Regions from separate parts of the Nakamurella alba genome, predicted to be linked through region 1. Evidence: riboswitches for the same ligand, from Rfam matches in the RefSeq annotation. Region 1 holds a riboswitch; the other holds the start of a gene.
The links. A riboswitch is a leader RNA that binds a small molecule or an ion and turns the genes downstream of it on or off. The one in region 1 is predicted to bind cyclic di-AMP.
Positions count from the first base shown of each region.

Region 2: it holds a riboswitch for cyclic di-AMP, as region 1 does, so the genes downstream of both, GIS00_RS29010 (C40 family peptidase) here and GIS00_RS28665 (transglycosylase family protein) in region 1, are expected to answer to the same signal.

Region 1 is NZ_WLYK01000006.1:149,640-157,168, forward strand. Features, by position in the region: gene tgt (tRNA guanosine(34) transglycosylase Tgt) at 214-1,431, opposite strand; gene GIS00_RS28665 (transglycosylase family protein) at 1,649-2,311, opposite strand; cyclic di-AMP (ydaO/yuaA leader) riboswitch at 2,369-2,543, opposite strand; gene GIS00_RS15860 (AAA family ATPase) at 3,010-3,495, shown strand; gene GIS00_RS15865 (arylsulfotransferase family protein) at 3,691-6,645, opposite strand; gene GIS00_RS15870 (alanine--tRNA ligase-related protein) at 7,148-7,529, opposite strand, start outside.
Region 2 is NZ_WLYK01000005.1:677,409-684,937, reverse strand. Features, by position in the region: gene GIS00_RS28655 (S8 family serine peptidase) at 1-1,726, opposite strand, end outside; gene GIS00_RS15130 (ArsR/SmtB family transcription factor) at 1,954-2,595, shown strand; gene GIS00_RS15125 (SRPBCC family protein) at 2,720-3,451, shown strand; gene GIS00_RS15120 (hypothetical protein) at 3,530-3,706, shown strand; gene GIS00_RS29010 (C40 family peptidase) at 4,262-5,527, opposite strand; cyclic di-AMP (ydaO/yuaA leader) riboswitch at 5,606-5,768, opposite strand; gene GIS00_RS15110 (PQQ-dependent sugar dehydrogenase) at 6,170-7,447, opposite strand; gene GIS00_RS15105 (hypothetical protein) at 7,495-7,529, shown strand, end outside.

The DNA of each region.
Region 1 (7,529 bases):
GGCGGGTGACATCCGCCCGTCGCGAGGTGATCGGGGGCACATGCCGTTCTCACAGACAGACCTCCGGGTGGTCCCAGGTCGGCACACCAGAGTGGTTCTCACGGCGCCCCGCCCCGTCCCCCATCCCGGCGCGGGGAGCCGTCCAACTTCACCGAAGCCCTGTGCCCGCACCGGTTCTCACCGGAGCGGGCGCAGGCATGAACCGGCCGGCCGTCAGCGCTTGGCGTAGTAGCGGCCGAGGAACTCAGCCTTCACCGACTCGTAGCTGCCGTCGGCGAACGAGTCGCGGATCCGGTCCACCAGCCGCACCACGAACCGCTCGTTGTGGATGGTCGCGAGGGTGGAGGCCAGCATCTCCTTCGCCTTGAACAGGTGGAAGACGTAGGCCCGCGTGTAGTGGGTGCAGGTGTAGCAGTCGCAGTCCTCGCCGAGCGGGCCCATGTCGTGGCGGTAGCGGGCGCCCATCAGGTTGTAGCGGCCGTCCGGCGAGTAGATCGAGGCGTTGCGGGCCACCCGCGACGGCGAGACGCAGTCGAAGGTGTCGGCGCCGTTCTCCACCGCGGTGAAGATGTCGTCCGGCTCGGAGATGCCGAGCAGGTGCCGCGGCATGTCCTCCGGGATCTCCTCGCAGCACCAGCCGATGATCGTGCCCAGGTTGTCCTTCTCCAGCGCCCCGCCGATGCCGAACCCGTCGAACGGCCGGCCGTGCTCGCCGAGCTCGAGGAGTCCACGGACCGCCTGCCGCCGCAGGTCCTCGTACTGGGCGCCCTGGATCACCCCGAACAGCTGCTGGTAGGGCTTTCCGACCCGCTCGGTGGTCAACCGGTCGTGCTCGTCGAGGCAGCGCCGGGCCCAGAGCCGGGTCCGCTCGACGGACCGTTCCTGGTACTCGCGGGTGTTCATCAGGGTGGTGCACTCGTCGAAGGCGAAGATGATGTCCGCGCCCAGCCGGTGCTGGATGCCCATCGAGATCTCCGGGGTGAACCGGTGCCGGGATCCGTCCAGGTGCGACTTGAAGGTCACCCCGTCGTCGTCGACGTGCGCCAGCCGGGTCTTCCCGGCGGCGATGACGTCGTCGGACTGCAGGCCGTCCACGTTCATCGCCAGCACCTTCTTGAACCCGGCGCCCAGGGACAGCACCTGGAACCCGCCACTGTCGGTGAAGGTGGGGCCGGGCCAGTGCATGAACGGGCCGAGCCCGCCGTGTGCCTCCACCAGGTCCGGACCGGGCTGCAGGTAGAGGTGATAGGCGTTGGCGAGCACCGCCTGCGCGCCGAGATCCGCCATCGACTCCGGCAGCACGGCCTTCACCGTCGCCTTGGTGCCGACGGCGATGAAGGCCGGGGTGCGGATGTCCCCGTGCGGGGTGCTCAGCACGCCGGCCCGCCCGAGCCGGCCGGGCAGACGGTGGGTGACGCGGAACGAACTCACCCGACCATCCTGACCGCTGCCCCGCGCAGGACCGAATCCGCACGACCGAGTCAACTGCGACGTCGCCGGCGGGCCGACGGACGATCCCAGGAGCAGATCCCGCCGTCACCGCCCTCACAGGGCCGACCCGAGCCGGAAGGCCGGGGCCGCCTCGGAAACGCGATGCGCCGGGCACCCGTGCGGGTACCCGGCGCATCACGCAGGCCTGGGACGTGCATCAGCCCAGGCTGAGCACCTGACCCGGGTAGATGAGGTCCGCGTCGGAGATGGTGTCGCTGTTCGCGTCGAACAGCGCCTTCCAGCCGCCGTCGACGCCCTGGTCGGCGGCGATCTTCGACAGGGTGTCACCGGACTGCACGGTGTACTCACCGGCACCCGCGCTCTGCTGCGGGGCGGCGGCGGGCTCGTCGTTGCGGGCCTCCTCCTGCGCCTCGTTGCTCCCGTCCTGCTGCGGGGCCTGCTCGACGGCGGCCTCGGTGGCGTTCTCGGAGGTGTCCTCGACAGCCTCCTCCGCCGGGGCGTCGCTCGAGTCGGCGGGCACGTCGCGCAGGTCGACCCCGCCGCTGGCACCGACCATCGACGCGCAGGCCCAGGCGCCCCAGCCCTGGCCGGCGAGCGTGCGCTCGGCGATGGCGATCTGCTGCTCACGGGTGGCCAGGTCGGCACGCTCGGCGTACTCGAGGCCGCCGAAGGCCTCCCAGGTGGAGGGCAGGAACTGCAGGCCGCCGTAGTAGCCGTTCCCGGTGTTGATGTGCCAGTCGCCGCTGCTCTCGCACTGGGCGACGGCATCCCAGGTGGAGTCCGGGGCGGCCGAGGCCGTGCCGGCGAGGGCGAGGGCGGGGGCTCCGGCGATGGCGCCGACGGCCACCGTCCGCAGCATGATGGTGCGGGTGTTCGACGGCTTGCGGTGGCGTCCGACGTAACGGGTCATGTGATGTGCCTCCCTGTGCTGCGCCTACGAGGTGAGCTGTCGGGTTCGGGCACACGGAACGAGAAGTTCCCTGGGAGTTGCCCGACCGGCCGGAACCGGTTTCACCCCAAGACGATCGGATACCGCTCGACCGCCGGAAGTTGGGTCCCCCGCCGCTGTCCGCGCCTTTCGTTCCAGAGTTCTCCGGATCCTTGGTGGACAGCGCTCGGCGCGAGCAGGTCCCGGAGTTGCAGGTCAGGACGTCGTGGCCGGTGGCGGTGCCGGGGTGGCGTGGCGCCTGACCCGTCGTCCGCCCTCTACGGTACGGATGGACGGTAATGGCGCCAGTCGGACAAATCAGACATCACAGTTCTATCACGAAGCGATCTCGGATGATCACGGCCGACTTTCCGCTGATTGCACGTGGTGAATCGGTCATATTTTCCGGGCGAATCTGCTGTGCACGGCGAATCAATTTTCACCCGGTCGGCGCAGTGTTGTCGGATGCGCACAGGAATGGCTCACGTCGATCTTTCCGCCTCAGGTCACGGCATCTCCCTGCACATCCTCGGGGCCGCTGCCACCCCCGGTGACCAGCCCGGACGCCGCCGATGGATACCCTCACGCAGGTGGGGCCAGGGCGGCCCGGACCTGGAGGGAGCGGCGGGATGGCACGGCTGGTGCTGATCTGCGGACTGCCGGGATCGGGCAAGACCACCGTGGCGCTCCGGCTGGCCCGCGAACTGCCGGCGATCCGGCTCAGCCCTGACGAGTGGCTGCACAACCTCGGCATGCCCTCGCAGCTGCCGACCGCCCGCGAGCGGGTCGAGTCGCTCCAGTGGCAGATGGCGCAGGCACTGCTGCGGATCGGCACCAGCGTGATCCTGGAATCCGGGTTCTGGCGGCGTCGCGAGCGGGACCAGTTCCGCGAGCGGGCGCGGCAGCTCGGCGCCCAGGTGGAGCTGCGCTATCTCGACGTGCCGATCGCCGAACTCGAGCGACGGCTGGCATTCCGTTCCAAGGGTGGCTCGGTGCAGGGGTCCGGGACCACGGGCCCCATCTCCCGGGACGAGATCGCCGCCTGGAAAGCAGTTTTCGAGGCTCCGGACGCCACGGAGCTCGCTCTCTACGACACTCGCGTCACTGCCTCCTGACCTTCCCCGGCACTCGGCCGGGCGTCGGGCATTCCCCGGGCGGCCTGCACTCGCACGACGTCCCGCACTCGCACGACGTCCCGCACTCGCACGGCGTCCCGCACCTACCGGACGGAGCCGCCGACCGACGTCAGGAACGCCGGAGGGCCGGCCCGCGGGATGCGGACCGGCCCTCCGGGTCGTGCTGGTGCGTGGTCAGCCGAGAGCTGCACCACGCGCGTTCGGCGAGATGTACATCCGCTCGGCGGCGGAGCCCGGTCCGTACCAGAACACCGACGAGATGTCGCCGGCACCGATGAACGCGCCGATGAGCGGGATGTAGCCGACGGCCTTGCCGGTGTTGCCGGACGGCGAGACCGCCGACACGCCACCGGTGAAGGACCAGATCTGCGGCGCAGCGCCACCGTTGCGGATCATCACCGAATCGGTCGGACCCTCGAGGACGTACGCGGCGCCGGTCGCCGAGTTCGTGACGTCGGTGGACCGGTAGGAGCCGTTGGCCGCGAAGCTCCAGACCGAGTCCGCCGCGGCACCCGGCGCGTAGAAGAGGATCTCGTCCCGATCCGGATCCCCGTCGAAGTTGCCGACCCGGGCCGAGTAGGTGCCGTTGATCGAGACGGGCACCGTGCGGTAGCCGGTCGACCCGCCCGAGTTGCCGCTGGTGAACCAGATGGAGTCCGGCTCGGCGCCCGGCGCGTACCAGAGCACGTCACCCTGGCCGTTGCCGTCGAAGTCACCGGTGACCGGGGTGTAGGTGCCGTTGATGCTCAGGCCACGGGTGGCCCGGGTCAGCGGCTGGCCGGCGTTCCAGCTGTACCGGTCCACCCGGTCCGGCGCCGCACCCGCTGCGTAGTACAGGATCTCGTCGCGACCCCCGCCGTAGGCGGCACGGTTGTCCATCACGATCGCCTGGGTCACGACCGACGGGATGTCGATCGAGGCGCTCTGGAACACCCGGTCGTCGCGGTCGAAGCGCCACATGAACGCGGTGCCACTGCCGTTGCGGCGGAACAGGATCTCCTCGGTGCGGTCACCGACGAAGTCGCCGACCACCGGGGTGTAGCTGCCGTTGATGGTCACCGGGTAGGAGGTGAACCCGCCGGCACCGTTGGACAGGTGCAGGTAGTCCTGGCCGGACGGCGAGTACCAGAGGATGTCGTCGCCGGAGGCGCCGCCGAAGTCACCGACGATCGGCTGGTAGCCGACGCCGTTGACCGCGGTGGTGGCGATGTCCTCGAAGTACGCCCCGCCGCCGCTGATCACCTCGGAGGTGCCGCCGGAGATCGGGGTGCCGCCGTCCATGGCCTGGATCGCCAGGTAACGCCCGGCACCCGTGACGGTGACCGTGGTCTCGAACCCGGACTTCGAAGTGGTGGATCCCAGGACGGACAGCGCCCGCGGGTTCGAGCCGGACAGCACCCGCCAGCCGGTGGTCTCGGTGCTGCCGTTCCAGCTGACCTTCAGGGTGGCGTTGCTGCCGGTCCGGGCGCTGACCACGACGGTCGGCTTCTCGGTGGGCGTGCCGGTCCACTCCTGCCGGACTGTGCGGTAGGTGCCGTCCCCGACGATGTTCGCGTCCCAGATGGCGGTGCCGGCCGAGTTGTACTCGGTGGCGATGCCCAGGCCGCCCCAGCCGACCAGGCTGGCCAGGCCGGAGCCGACGTCCTGGTTCTTGCCCTGGGTCGGGCCGTAGGTGTTGGCCCGGCGCAGCGACTCGGTGTAGGTGGCCGTCCCGGTGCCCGGGTTGAGCGTGACGAACGCGGCGCGCGAGGTGTTGGAGGTGACGGCGATCTGCCGGCGCACGCCGTTGTCGAAGTAGCTGTACTGGTTCGTGCCGCGGACCCGGAAGTCGTGCGGGTAGTCGGGGCCGGTGATGCCGGTCGCGACGACCTCGGGATCGTCGTCGACGACGGTCGGGAAGTCGGTGCTCTTGCCACCGAAGATCCAGATGACGTCGCCGGTGGTCCGGTTGATCTTGTACAGCGCCGAGGTGAGACGGGCCGAGGCGATGATGTTGCCGTCGGTGTCGATGTCCAGCGAGTTGAAGTGGATGTAGTCCATCAGGTTCGACTGGAGGTAGTTCGGGTAGTACGTGTCGCTGGTCGGGATGTGGTCCAGCGAGTGGAACTCGAACAGCACGGCTCCGGTGGCGACATCCACCTCCTGGATCACGCCGTCCAGCACGGTGGCGCCGGTCTTGCAGCCGGTCACGGTGATGTTGTCGCAGAGCACCGGGTTGTAGGCCATCAGCAGCGCGGTGTTGTCCTCGGTGAGGATCATGTCGTGGATGTCGGCCTGGTAGCCGTTGCCCATCCGGACGGTCGCGATCGACTGGTAGGCGGAGTTGTAGATCTGGTAGTCGCCGCGGTAGTTGCCGGCGCCGTACGGCGCGGTGCCCTCGAACCAGGTGATGACCTCCTGGCCCAGGTAGTTCTGCACCTCGGCGTCGCCCACGATCTTGTCGGTGACCGGGTGGAACCAGACCAGCGCTCCGGCGTTGTCGTACATCATCACGCCGGGCAGGCTGTTCGCCGTGCCCTGCGGGGTGGCGAACAGGTAGCCGGGCGCGACACCGGTGCCCTGCGGGTTCTGGTTCACCTGCACCGCGGGAGCGGCCAGGTCCGGGCGGGTCTGGTACTGGCTGACGATCGCCTGGGTGCCCGCCTGCGTCCGCGGTCCGGTGGTGGCACCGCCGGTGTTCAGCTCACCGGCGGCGGTGATGCCGGGGTGGGTGCCGGGGCTGGCGACGGTGAACGAGTAGCTGCCGTTCTCGGCGCCCGCGACCTGCGCATCGGTGCTGACGGTGACCGTCTCGCCCTTGGTGAACGCAGTGGCCGGGGTGAAGGTGGCGCCGGTGCCGTCCGGGTGCGCAGTGACCTTCCCGATGTGCGGGCCGCTGACGCTCCCCGTGACGGAGACCGTCGGCAGCGCGCCGGCCGGCAGGTCACGCAGGCTGATCGAGGTCTGCGGGGACGCGGTGAAGGACCCGGCCGCGGGGATGGCGACGGCCGATCCGGGTGCTGCCGATGCCGCGGTGGGGATCGGTGCCGCACCGGCGGCCGTGGCGGTGACCACGGGCAGCAGAGGTGCGAGCAGTGCCAGGGCGAGGATCGGGCCGAGTGCCCTTCGTGGTCGGGATCGGGATGTCACGTGTGGAGCCCCTCGTGGTGTGCTGGACCGTCGGCGACGGGCGCTCGCGGCGCCCCTTCGCCCGCACCGCCGTCGGCGGCACCTTCTCAGGACTACCTCACCCGGGTGACACCCGCCATCGGGACCCGCCGCCGACCGCCCGATTTCACCGGATCCTCCCGGTGCTGTCACGCAACTGCCGAGGTCCGGCCGCCGGGTCGGTCAGTCGTGGCGGCGGTGAGCGGTGGGCGGTGGGCGGTGGGTGTTACTGCGGATCCGGTGCCGTCAGCCACGCCAGGCGTGGCCCAACGCAACAGATCAGCCCGGACGGCCGGGGAAGAGGACCGCGTGATCCGCCCGAACGGCCGGGGGAAGAGCACCGCGAGACCGCGCCGCGCACCCGGCCGGCCCCGCCGGCACAGATCCGGTGCCGTCAGCCACGCCAGGCGTGGCAGAACGCAACAGATCCGTCCGGACTGCCGAGGAAGGGTCCGCGAGTTCCGCCCGGACGGCCGGCGGCAGGTCAGGCGTGTGCGGCCTGGGAGCGAGCCCGCTGGGCGGACATCTGGTCGGCGAACTCGGCCTCCCAGTGCTCGCTGACATCGATCCCGCCGCGGCGGGCCTCCTCGGTGGAGAGTTCAACCGGGAAGCCGAAGGTGTCGTAGAGGACGAACAGTTCGGCGCCGGTGACCCCGGTCTTCCGGTACGCCTTGAGCTGCTTGATCCCCTTGCGCAGGGTCCGGCGGAAGGCCTGCTCCTCCTTCACCAGCACGGCGATCACCTGCTCCCGGTGCTCGGCGACCTCCGGGTAGTGCGCCTCGTAGATGCCGGCGATGGTCGGGACGATCTGCGGGAAGAAGTTCTCGTCGAGCCCGAGGTCGAAGGCGAAGCGGATTGCCCGGCGC
Region 2 (7,529 bases), on a different contig from region 1:
GGGTCGCCTCCACCACCCCGGACCGCAGGGCGGAAGAGGCGCACCCGGCGGCGGCCCCGCCGGGACAGCGGGTGGCCAGTACCGCGGCGGCGGTGGTGTTCACCGTCTGCTCGGTCGGCAGCGCCCGCCAGCCGGCGGCCGTGTGGATCTCGATCCAGGCCTGCACCTCGGTGACGCACGCGCCACCCGCGGTCGTGCACGCCGACGGCAGCACCCCGGGGCCGGACGGGACCAGGCGCACGGTGCCGGACACCGTCGGGTCCCCGGGGGTGGACAGGCAGGAGCCGGTCGGGTCGTTCCGCATCGCCACCGCGTACCGGACCGTCGCGCCGGGCGCGGCGCCCGGGATCGCCGACCCGTCCGGCGCGGTGAGGCGGGAGGACACCGAGGGGGTGCAGGCGGTGACGGCGACCGTGGCCGCGACACCGCCGGGGAGGTACCAGCCGGCGAGATCGATGACCACGTGCTGCTGCCCGGTGCTGACACCGGTCACGGTGACGGTGCCGTCCGCTCCGACCGGGACCAGCACAGTGGTGGTGAGGGTCTGCCCGGCGGGGTAGTTGAGCACGGTGGCCGCCCGGCCGCCCGCGGTCGGGCCGACGGTCAGGTAGCCGGCGGCGGTGGGGCCGACGACGGAGACGGCGAGCGCGACGGCGGTGGCGCCTTCGGCCGGCACCCCGCCGCGGCCCAGCACCCGGACCGCCACGGCCTTCCCGGGCCCGACGGAACGGTTCGTCCGGGTGTCCAGCAGCCGCGCGGCCGGTCCGGTCTGCAGCGTCCCGGCGGCGGACGCCCTGCCGCCCGCGACGTACCCGGCGACATCGATGACGACGTGGGTGCGGCCGGGGACGCCCGGGGTGATCGCGATCCGGCCGTCGGCGGACACCGGCACCACGGCGAAGGCGGTGGTGCTCCGCCCCGACGAGAAGTTCAGCACCGTGGCCGGAGCGGATCCGGTGCCGCCCAGTCGCAGGTAGCCGCCGCCGACCGGGGCCACTGCCGTCACGGTGACCAGCACTGCGCTCACCCCCGCCGGCACCCCGGCCCGGCCGTACACCGGCACCGGCAGCGGCGTCGATCCGGTGACCGTGCCGCGTCGCAGACCCAGACCGGTGCGGGTGTCGGCCAGCCGGGTGCCGGTGGCCAGGGCGGTGAACCCACCGGCGACCGCGGTGCCGCTGCGGGTCCAGCCGAGCAGGTCGACGACCAGGTGGGCGTGCCCGGCGACGGCGGTGGGCAGGTTGGCGATCCGGAAGCGGCCGTCGCCGCCCAGGGTGACCAGCGCGGTGGCGGTACCGCTGCTGCCCGCGGTGTAGTTGAGCTGGGCGACACCCGGCCGCGTCGTGCCGTCCGGGTAGGCGGTGAGGAAACCGGACGTGGTCGGCGCGACGGCGGTGATCTGGATCAGCACGGCGGCGACGCCGCTCGACGGCACCCAGCCGCGGACCCGGACGGGGAGCGATCCGTTGCCCACCACGCCCTGTCGGGCTCCGGTACCGATCCGGGTGTCCAGGATCCGGGCCGGGGTGATCGGGACGTAGCCGCCGGCGACACCTCCGCCCGCGGTCTGCGTGGTGGGGGTGCTGGTGCTCGGGGCCTGGGTGGTCGCGGTCGGGGTGGCCGGTGCGGGCGCGGCCAGGACCTGGACCGGCGTGACGAACTGGAGGAGGCCGGCGAGCAGGGCCGCGACGAGCATCGCGATGCGTGCCCGTGGCGCGCCTGTCATCCGTCACCTCCACCGTTCCGTCACCCCTGGTGACGATGCCCCGGGTGGCGGTGTCCGGTGCCCGCTGATTGTCCCCGACACCCTGTGGTGCATCGGTCTCTGCCACACGGTTGCCCTGCTGTTTCGCCCGCCCGGACCGCCATGAGGCGCATCACCCACGAGGCGAACACCGACCGACAGATACAACTGTCTTGACAACATTTCCTTTCGGTGCGAGGGTGATCGCCATGGACGAGGTGGCGGTCATCGAGGATCCGGCGGCGGCGGAGGTCGTCCTGGATCCGGTCCGGGCCGGGCTGCTGGCGGCCCTGGTCAGTCCGGGGTCCGCCAGCACCCTCGCCGCGTCGGTGGGGCTGTCCCGGCAGAAGGTGAACTACCACCTGCACGCCCTCGAACGGGTCGGGCTGATCGAGCTGGTCGAGGAGCGCCGCAAGGGCAACATGACCGAGCGGGTACTGAAGGCGGTGGCCGCGTCGTTCGTGATCTCCCCCGCCGCGCTCCTGCCGGTCGCGCCCGACCCGGCGCGCTCCCGAGACGAGTACTCCGCCGGGTGGTTGCTGGCGCTGTCCGCCCGGTTGGTGCGGGAGGTCGGCACCCTGGTGGCCGGCGCGCGGGCCGCCGGGCAACCGCTGGCCACCTTCGCCGGCGACACCCGGATCGACTTCGCCTCCGCCGCCGACCGCGCCGCCTTCGCCCGCGAACTCGCGGCGTCGGTCGACGAGCTGGTCGACCGCTACCACCGCCCGCAGGCACCCGGCGCGCGCGGGCACCGCCTGGTGCTCGCCATGCACCCGACCCTGCGCGAGACCGGTGACGGTGCAGCTGTTTCCGGTCCGAAGGCCGTCCGCACGTCCGCACCACCGACCTGACGTCTCCCGCACCACCCGCAGCGATCCCCCCACATCACCGGCTGCGTTCCCCCGGAACCACCCACCGCGATTCCCCCACACCACCCACCGCACTGCCCACCGCACGGACCCCGAGGAGCACCCCATGACCGGCAAGCGTTTCGACATCGCCCGCACCTTCGACGTGGAGGGCACCCCTGAGCAGGTGTTCGACGCCGTGACCACGAACGTCGGCGGCTGGCTGTGGCCGATGGAGTTCGAGCCGCGGGTGGGTGGTGCCGCTGCGTTCGGCGGCGTGGTCACCGTCTGGGACCCGCCGCACCACTTCGTCACCCGGGTCGACGGCGAGGACGGTTGGTTCAACCAGCTCGAGCACGAGATCTCCGCCCGCCCGGGCGGCGCGACCGTCCGCTACGTGCACAGCGGGGTGATCACCGAGGACTGGGACACCCAGTACGACGGCGCCGACCAGCACACCGACTTCTACCTGCACACGCTCCGCCAGTACGTCCAGCACTTCGCCGGCCGCACCGTCAGCTACTCGGAGGCGACGGCTCCCGCCTCCTCGCAGAACCCGGAAGGACTGCGCACCCTGCTGCTCGCCCTGGGGATCGGGGACGGGGTGCAGCAGGGCGACCGGATCCAACTCGCGCTGCCGGCGGTCGGCGTGGTCGTCGATGTCGAGGTCGACCACCGGAACCACGCCTTCATCGGCCTGCGCACCGACGACGCGCTCATCCGCATCTTCGGCCGCAACTTCTTCGGCGCCCCGGTCGCCGTCACCGTCCACCGCTTCCCGGACGCCGATGCCGACGGCCCGACCGCCGAGGCCGTCAGCGCGGCCTGGCAGCAGCGTCTGGACGAGATCTACGCCTGAGGTTGCGTCGGGTCGGACTGTTCACATCCACCCGCGCGGACGGCGAGGATTTCCGCTCCTTGGTGTTTCATGGGAGCCATGACCAGCCCTGAACACCCCCGTGACGAGGGATCCATCGCCGACACCCAGATGTTCCGTCGGTTCGTCGAGGAGGAGGAGCCGGTACGGAACGGGATGCCGGGCTGGGCCTGGCCGGTCATCATCTGCGCGCTCGTCGCCTGCGCCGCGCTGATCGTGGTCCTCGTCACCCGCTGACCTTCGTCGGTCCTGCCGGCCCTGTCCGGTCGGCTCGTCCGGGGCGTTCCCGCTGGAACGCCCCGGACTTTCGTGTGTGCGGGCACCGGCGGATCCGCCAGGTCGTCCGCGCGCCGTCACCGGTCGGGTGCCGGCCGCCGGATGTCGCTCCCTCCGCTCCGCCGTCGATCCGGTCCGAGATCCGGCCGGTTCCCGCTGGTCCCTGACCCGGGGGCCGGCATCCAGTCCCGGGAGAATCCGGGACCGTTTCCATCGGTGGGCGGTGGAAACGGTCCCTGATCCCGAGCCCGGGGCCACTCGGGCGGAGCAGGTGCGCGACATCAGGCGACTCTCCCGCTGGTACATCCCCGGGGGCCCACGCCGACGTGCCCGCAGGAATCGCGGGCCCACCTTTCCACCGGTGGGCGAGGTGAAACGGTCCCCGACCCGGCCCGCCAGCCGCACAGTCGGCCCGCCGGATCAGCCGGCGCCGGCCCCCCGGCGGCGGAACACATGCCCACAACGCCGAAGAGCCCGCCCCGGATCAGGGGCGGGCTCTTCGAGAAGCAGTGAGGATCAGCGCGGGACGCGGTGTCCGGTCGGGTTCGGGCCCGCACCGTCGACCGGCACCAGCACGACACCGACGCTGTAGGTGGCGGCGCTGACGACCATGCCGTCGCCGACGTAGATCGCGACGTGGCTCACCGGGCTGTAGTAGGTGACCAGGTCACCGGGCTGCAGCTGGTCCAGCGGCACCGACGGCAGCTCGGCCTGCAGGTAGCTGGCCCGCGGGATCCCGATGCCGGCCTGGCCCCACGCCCAGGTGGTCAGACCCGAGCAGTCGAAGGCGTCCGGGCCGTCACAGGCGTAGCAGTAGCCGGCGCCGACCTTGGTCAGCGCCGCCTGCGCGGCGATCTGGCCGAGCTGGTCGCCACCGGACACGGCCGGCGGGGCGGCCGCCTCGGTGGTGGGCGCCGGTTCTTCGGCGGGCGGGGCCGCCTCGGAGACAGGCGCCTCGGAGGCCGGCGCCACCAGGGTGTCGGCCTCGGCCGCGGCGCTGGTGGACGGCGCGGCGGCGGCAGCAGCGGCGGCTTCGCGGGCGGCGGCCTCCTCGGCGGCGGCCTGCTGCGCGGCAAGCGCGGCGGCCCGGGCCTCGGACTCCCGACGGGCCTGCTCGGCGGCACGCTCCGCGGCCAGCCGCTCCTCCTCCGACAGCTTGTCGTAGAGGGCCTTGGCGTCGGAGACCGCAGTGTCCATGGCGGTCTTCTTGGCGGCGGCCTCGGTCTCGGCCTTGGTGGCGGCCTCGGCGGCGGTGGCCGCCTCGGTCGCGGCCTGGGTCGCGGTCACCGCGGCGGACGCGGCCTTGGTGGACTCGGTCGCGGCGTCGGCCTTCGCCTGCAGCGCGGTGTCCATCGTGGCGTGGGTGTCGGCGGCGACCCGCTCGACGGCGGTGGCCTGGTCGAGGAAGTCCTCGGCGGAGTCGGCGGTGAGCAGCAGGCTCATCGTCCCGGTCCGCGCGCCGCGGAAGGTGGCGCTGGCGAACTGGTCGAGATCCGACTGGTAGCTCTTGGCGGTTGCGGCGGCCTTCTCGGCGGTGGTCTTCGCGGTGCCGGCGGCCTTCTCGGCGGCGACCTGGGCGGCGGCGGCCTTCTTCGAGGCGGCGTCCGCGTCGGCCTTGGCCTGCTTCGCGCCGTTGAGCGCCTCGGCGGAGATCTCGGCCTGGCGCTGCGACTCCTCCCAGGCCGTCTTCGCCTCGGAGGCGGTGCCCGGCTCGTCGGTGCCGACCGGGTCCGCGGCGGCCGGCAGCGCGCCGATCAGCCCGAACAGCGTTGTCGCGGCCACGCCCAGAGCAAGTGCCCGCAGACCTCGCGGGCGGCGCCGAAGTTCCGGCGTCGATGCATGTGTCGCCAAGACGGCGAAACCCTTCTTCCTTGCCGCCTACCGGGTTAGCTGACGGATTCGGGCCAGGAAGTGGCCCTACCCCCGACCTCCGCGAAGGCGCGTAGCTCAGGGGATTCACCCCAGTGGAACCTTGGGTTCCCGGCTCGACTCCCCGACGGCGTCGACTCGGCGGTGACCTCCCGATCCCCGACCGGCGATCCAACTGAAGGTCTCGGTCAGATTACGAGACGGACACTGATGTGTCTAGCTGAGGTCTCAACTGTGTAGCGGCTGTCAGCTGCGGCTGTCGACTCCCGGACCCGGGCAGGAGCGCCGGAGGACCCACGGCGCACGATTCGGACCAAGAATGGCCTATCGGACACCCCCAGGTCCACTTCGGAGCTGATGGTTCACACCGATCACACAGCGACAAGGCCGTCGGCCGCACCCACCCGACCGCATCGACGCCGCAGCGTTGCGCCGGGCGGGTTTCGTTGCGCCGACCGGGTCGACTTCCTGATCCACGATCCGCGCCTCGTCACCCTGAGGTGGTGGCCGGTCCCGAGAAGAGTGCCCGACAGGTCGGCGAACGGCGGGGCCGGATCAGGCCGCCGGTGCGACCCGGAGGATCTCGTCCCGTCCGCCCCCGTTGGAGGTCGTGACGTACAGCGCCCCGTCCGGGCCGCTCTGCACGGTGCGCAGCCGGCCATGGGTGCCGGACAGCTCGGCGATGGTCGAGGTCCCGCGGACCGCCCCGGCGCGGTCGATCCGGAAGACCTGCAGCGACTCGCCGCCCAGTGCCGCGACGGCCAGCGCGCCGTCGAGCTCACCCCACTGCGGTCCGTCGATCCACGTCGCACCGGACCAACCCGCCGTCGTGGCGCCGCTGGTCGCGACCGCCTCCTGCACCTGACCCAGGGCCGGGTCGGTCATCGGTACCGATTCGTCGTAGCCGGGCCCGTCGACCGGGACCGGGTCGTACCCGAAGTTGCCGCCGGAGACCGGGGCGTTGATCTCGTCCTCGACACCGGCGCCGTGCTCCACCGTCCAGACCTGCCCGGTTCCCGGCCGCAGCGCGAGTCCCTGCACGTTCCGGTGGCCGTAGCTGAAGACCAGGCGGGTGGCCGGGTCGTCCGACTCGAGGAACGGGTTGTCCGGCGCCGGCGCCCCGGAGGTGGTGACCCGCAGGATCTTGCCGTTGAGGGCGCCGAGGTCCTGCGGGTGACTGCCGACCGCCGCGTCGCCGGTGCCGATCACCAACGTGCCCCGTTGGTCGAACCGCAGTCGGCAGCCGCCGTGCCGTCCGGTGGTGATGTCGATCCCGGTGACCACCGGATCCGGCACCCGCACCGCCCGGGTGTAGCCGGCATCGAGGGTCCACGCGACCACCCGGACGTCCCGCACCCCGCCGAGGTGTCCCATGCAGGTGTAGACGGTCCGGTTCGACGCGAAGCTCGGATCGACGACCATGCCCATCAGCCCGGTCTCGCCCGCCACCCAGAGGTCGGACAGGTCCGCCTCGATCCGCACCAGTTCGCCGTCCGGGCGCAGCGCCGAGAACCCTCCCCCGCGTTCGTCGAACAACATCGTCCCGTCGGGGGTGAACGTGACGTCCCACGGGATGTCGAGGCCGGACACCAGGGTGCGCACCTCGACTCCACCCCGGCCGGACGGGGTCGGGGTGGGGACGGGGGTCACCTCCGACGCGCTGCCCGGGCTGCTGGACCCGGGTGTCGGGGACGGCGCCGACGGCGATGGGGTGCCGGCGGCCGGCGGTTGCACAGCGGCCGGGGTGGCCCCCGAGGTGCACGCTGCGAGCACGACACCCAGCAGCACCAGCGGCACGGTCCACCCCGTGCGACGCCCCGGTCCCACGGCCATGGGTCGCACCGTACCCAGCGGAGGCGCCGCGCGGCAGAATGTTCGGTGTGACGGACGACCGGGTTGCCGAAGCGGTGCAGCA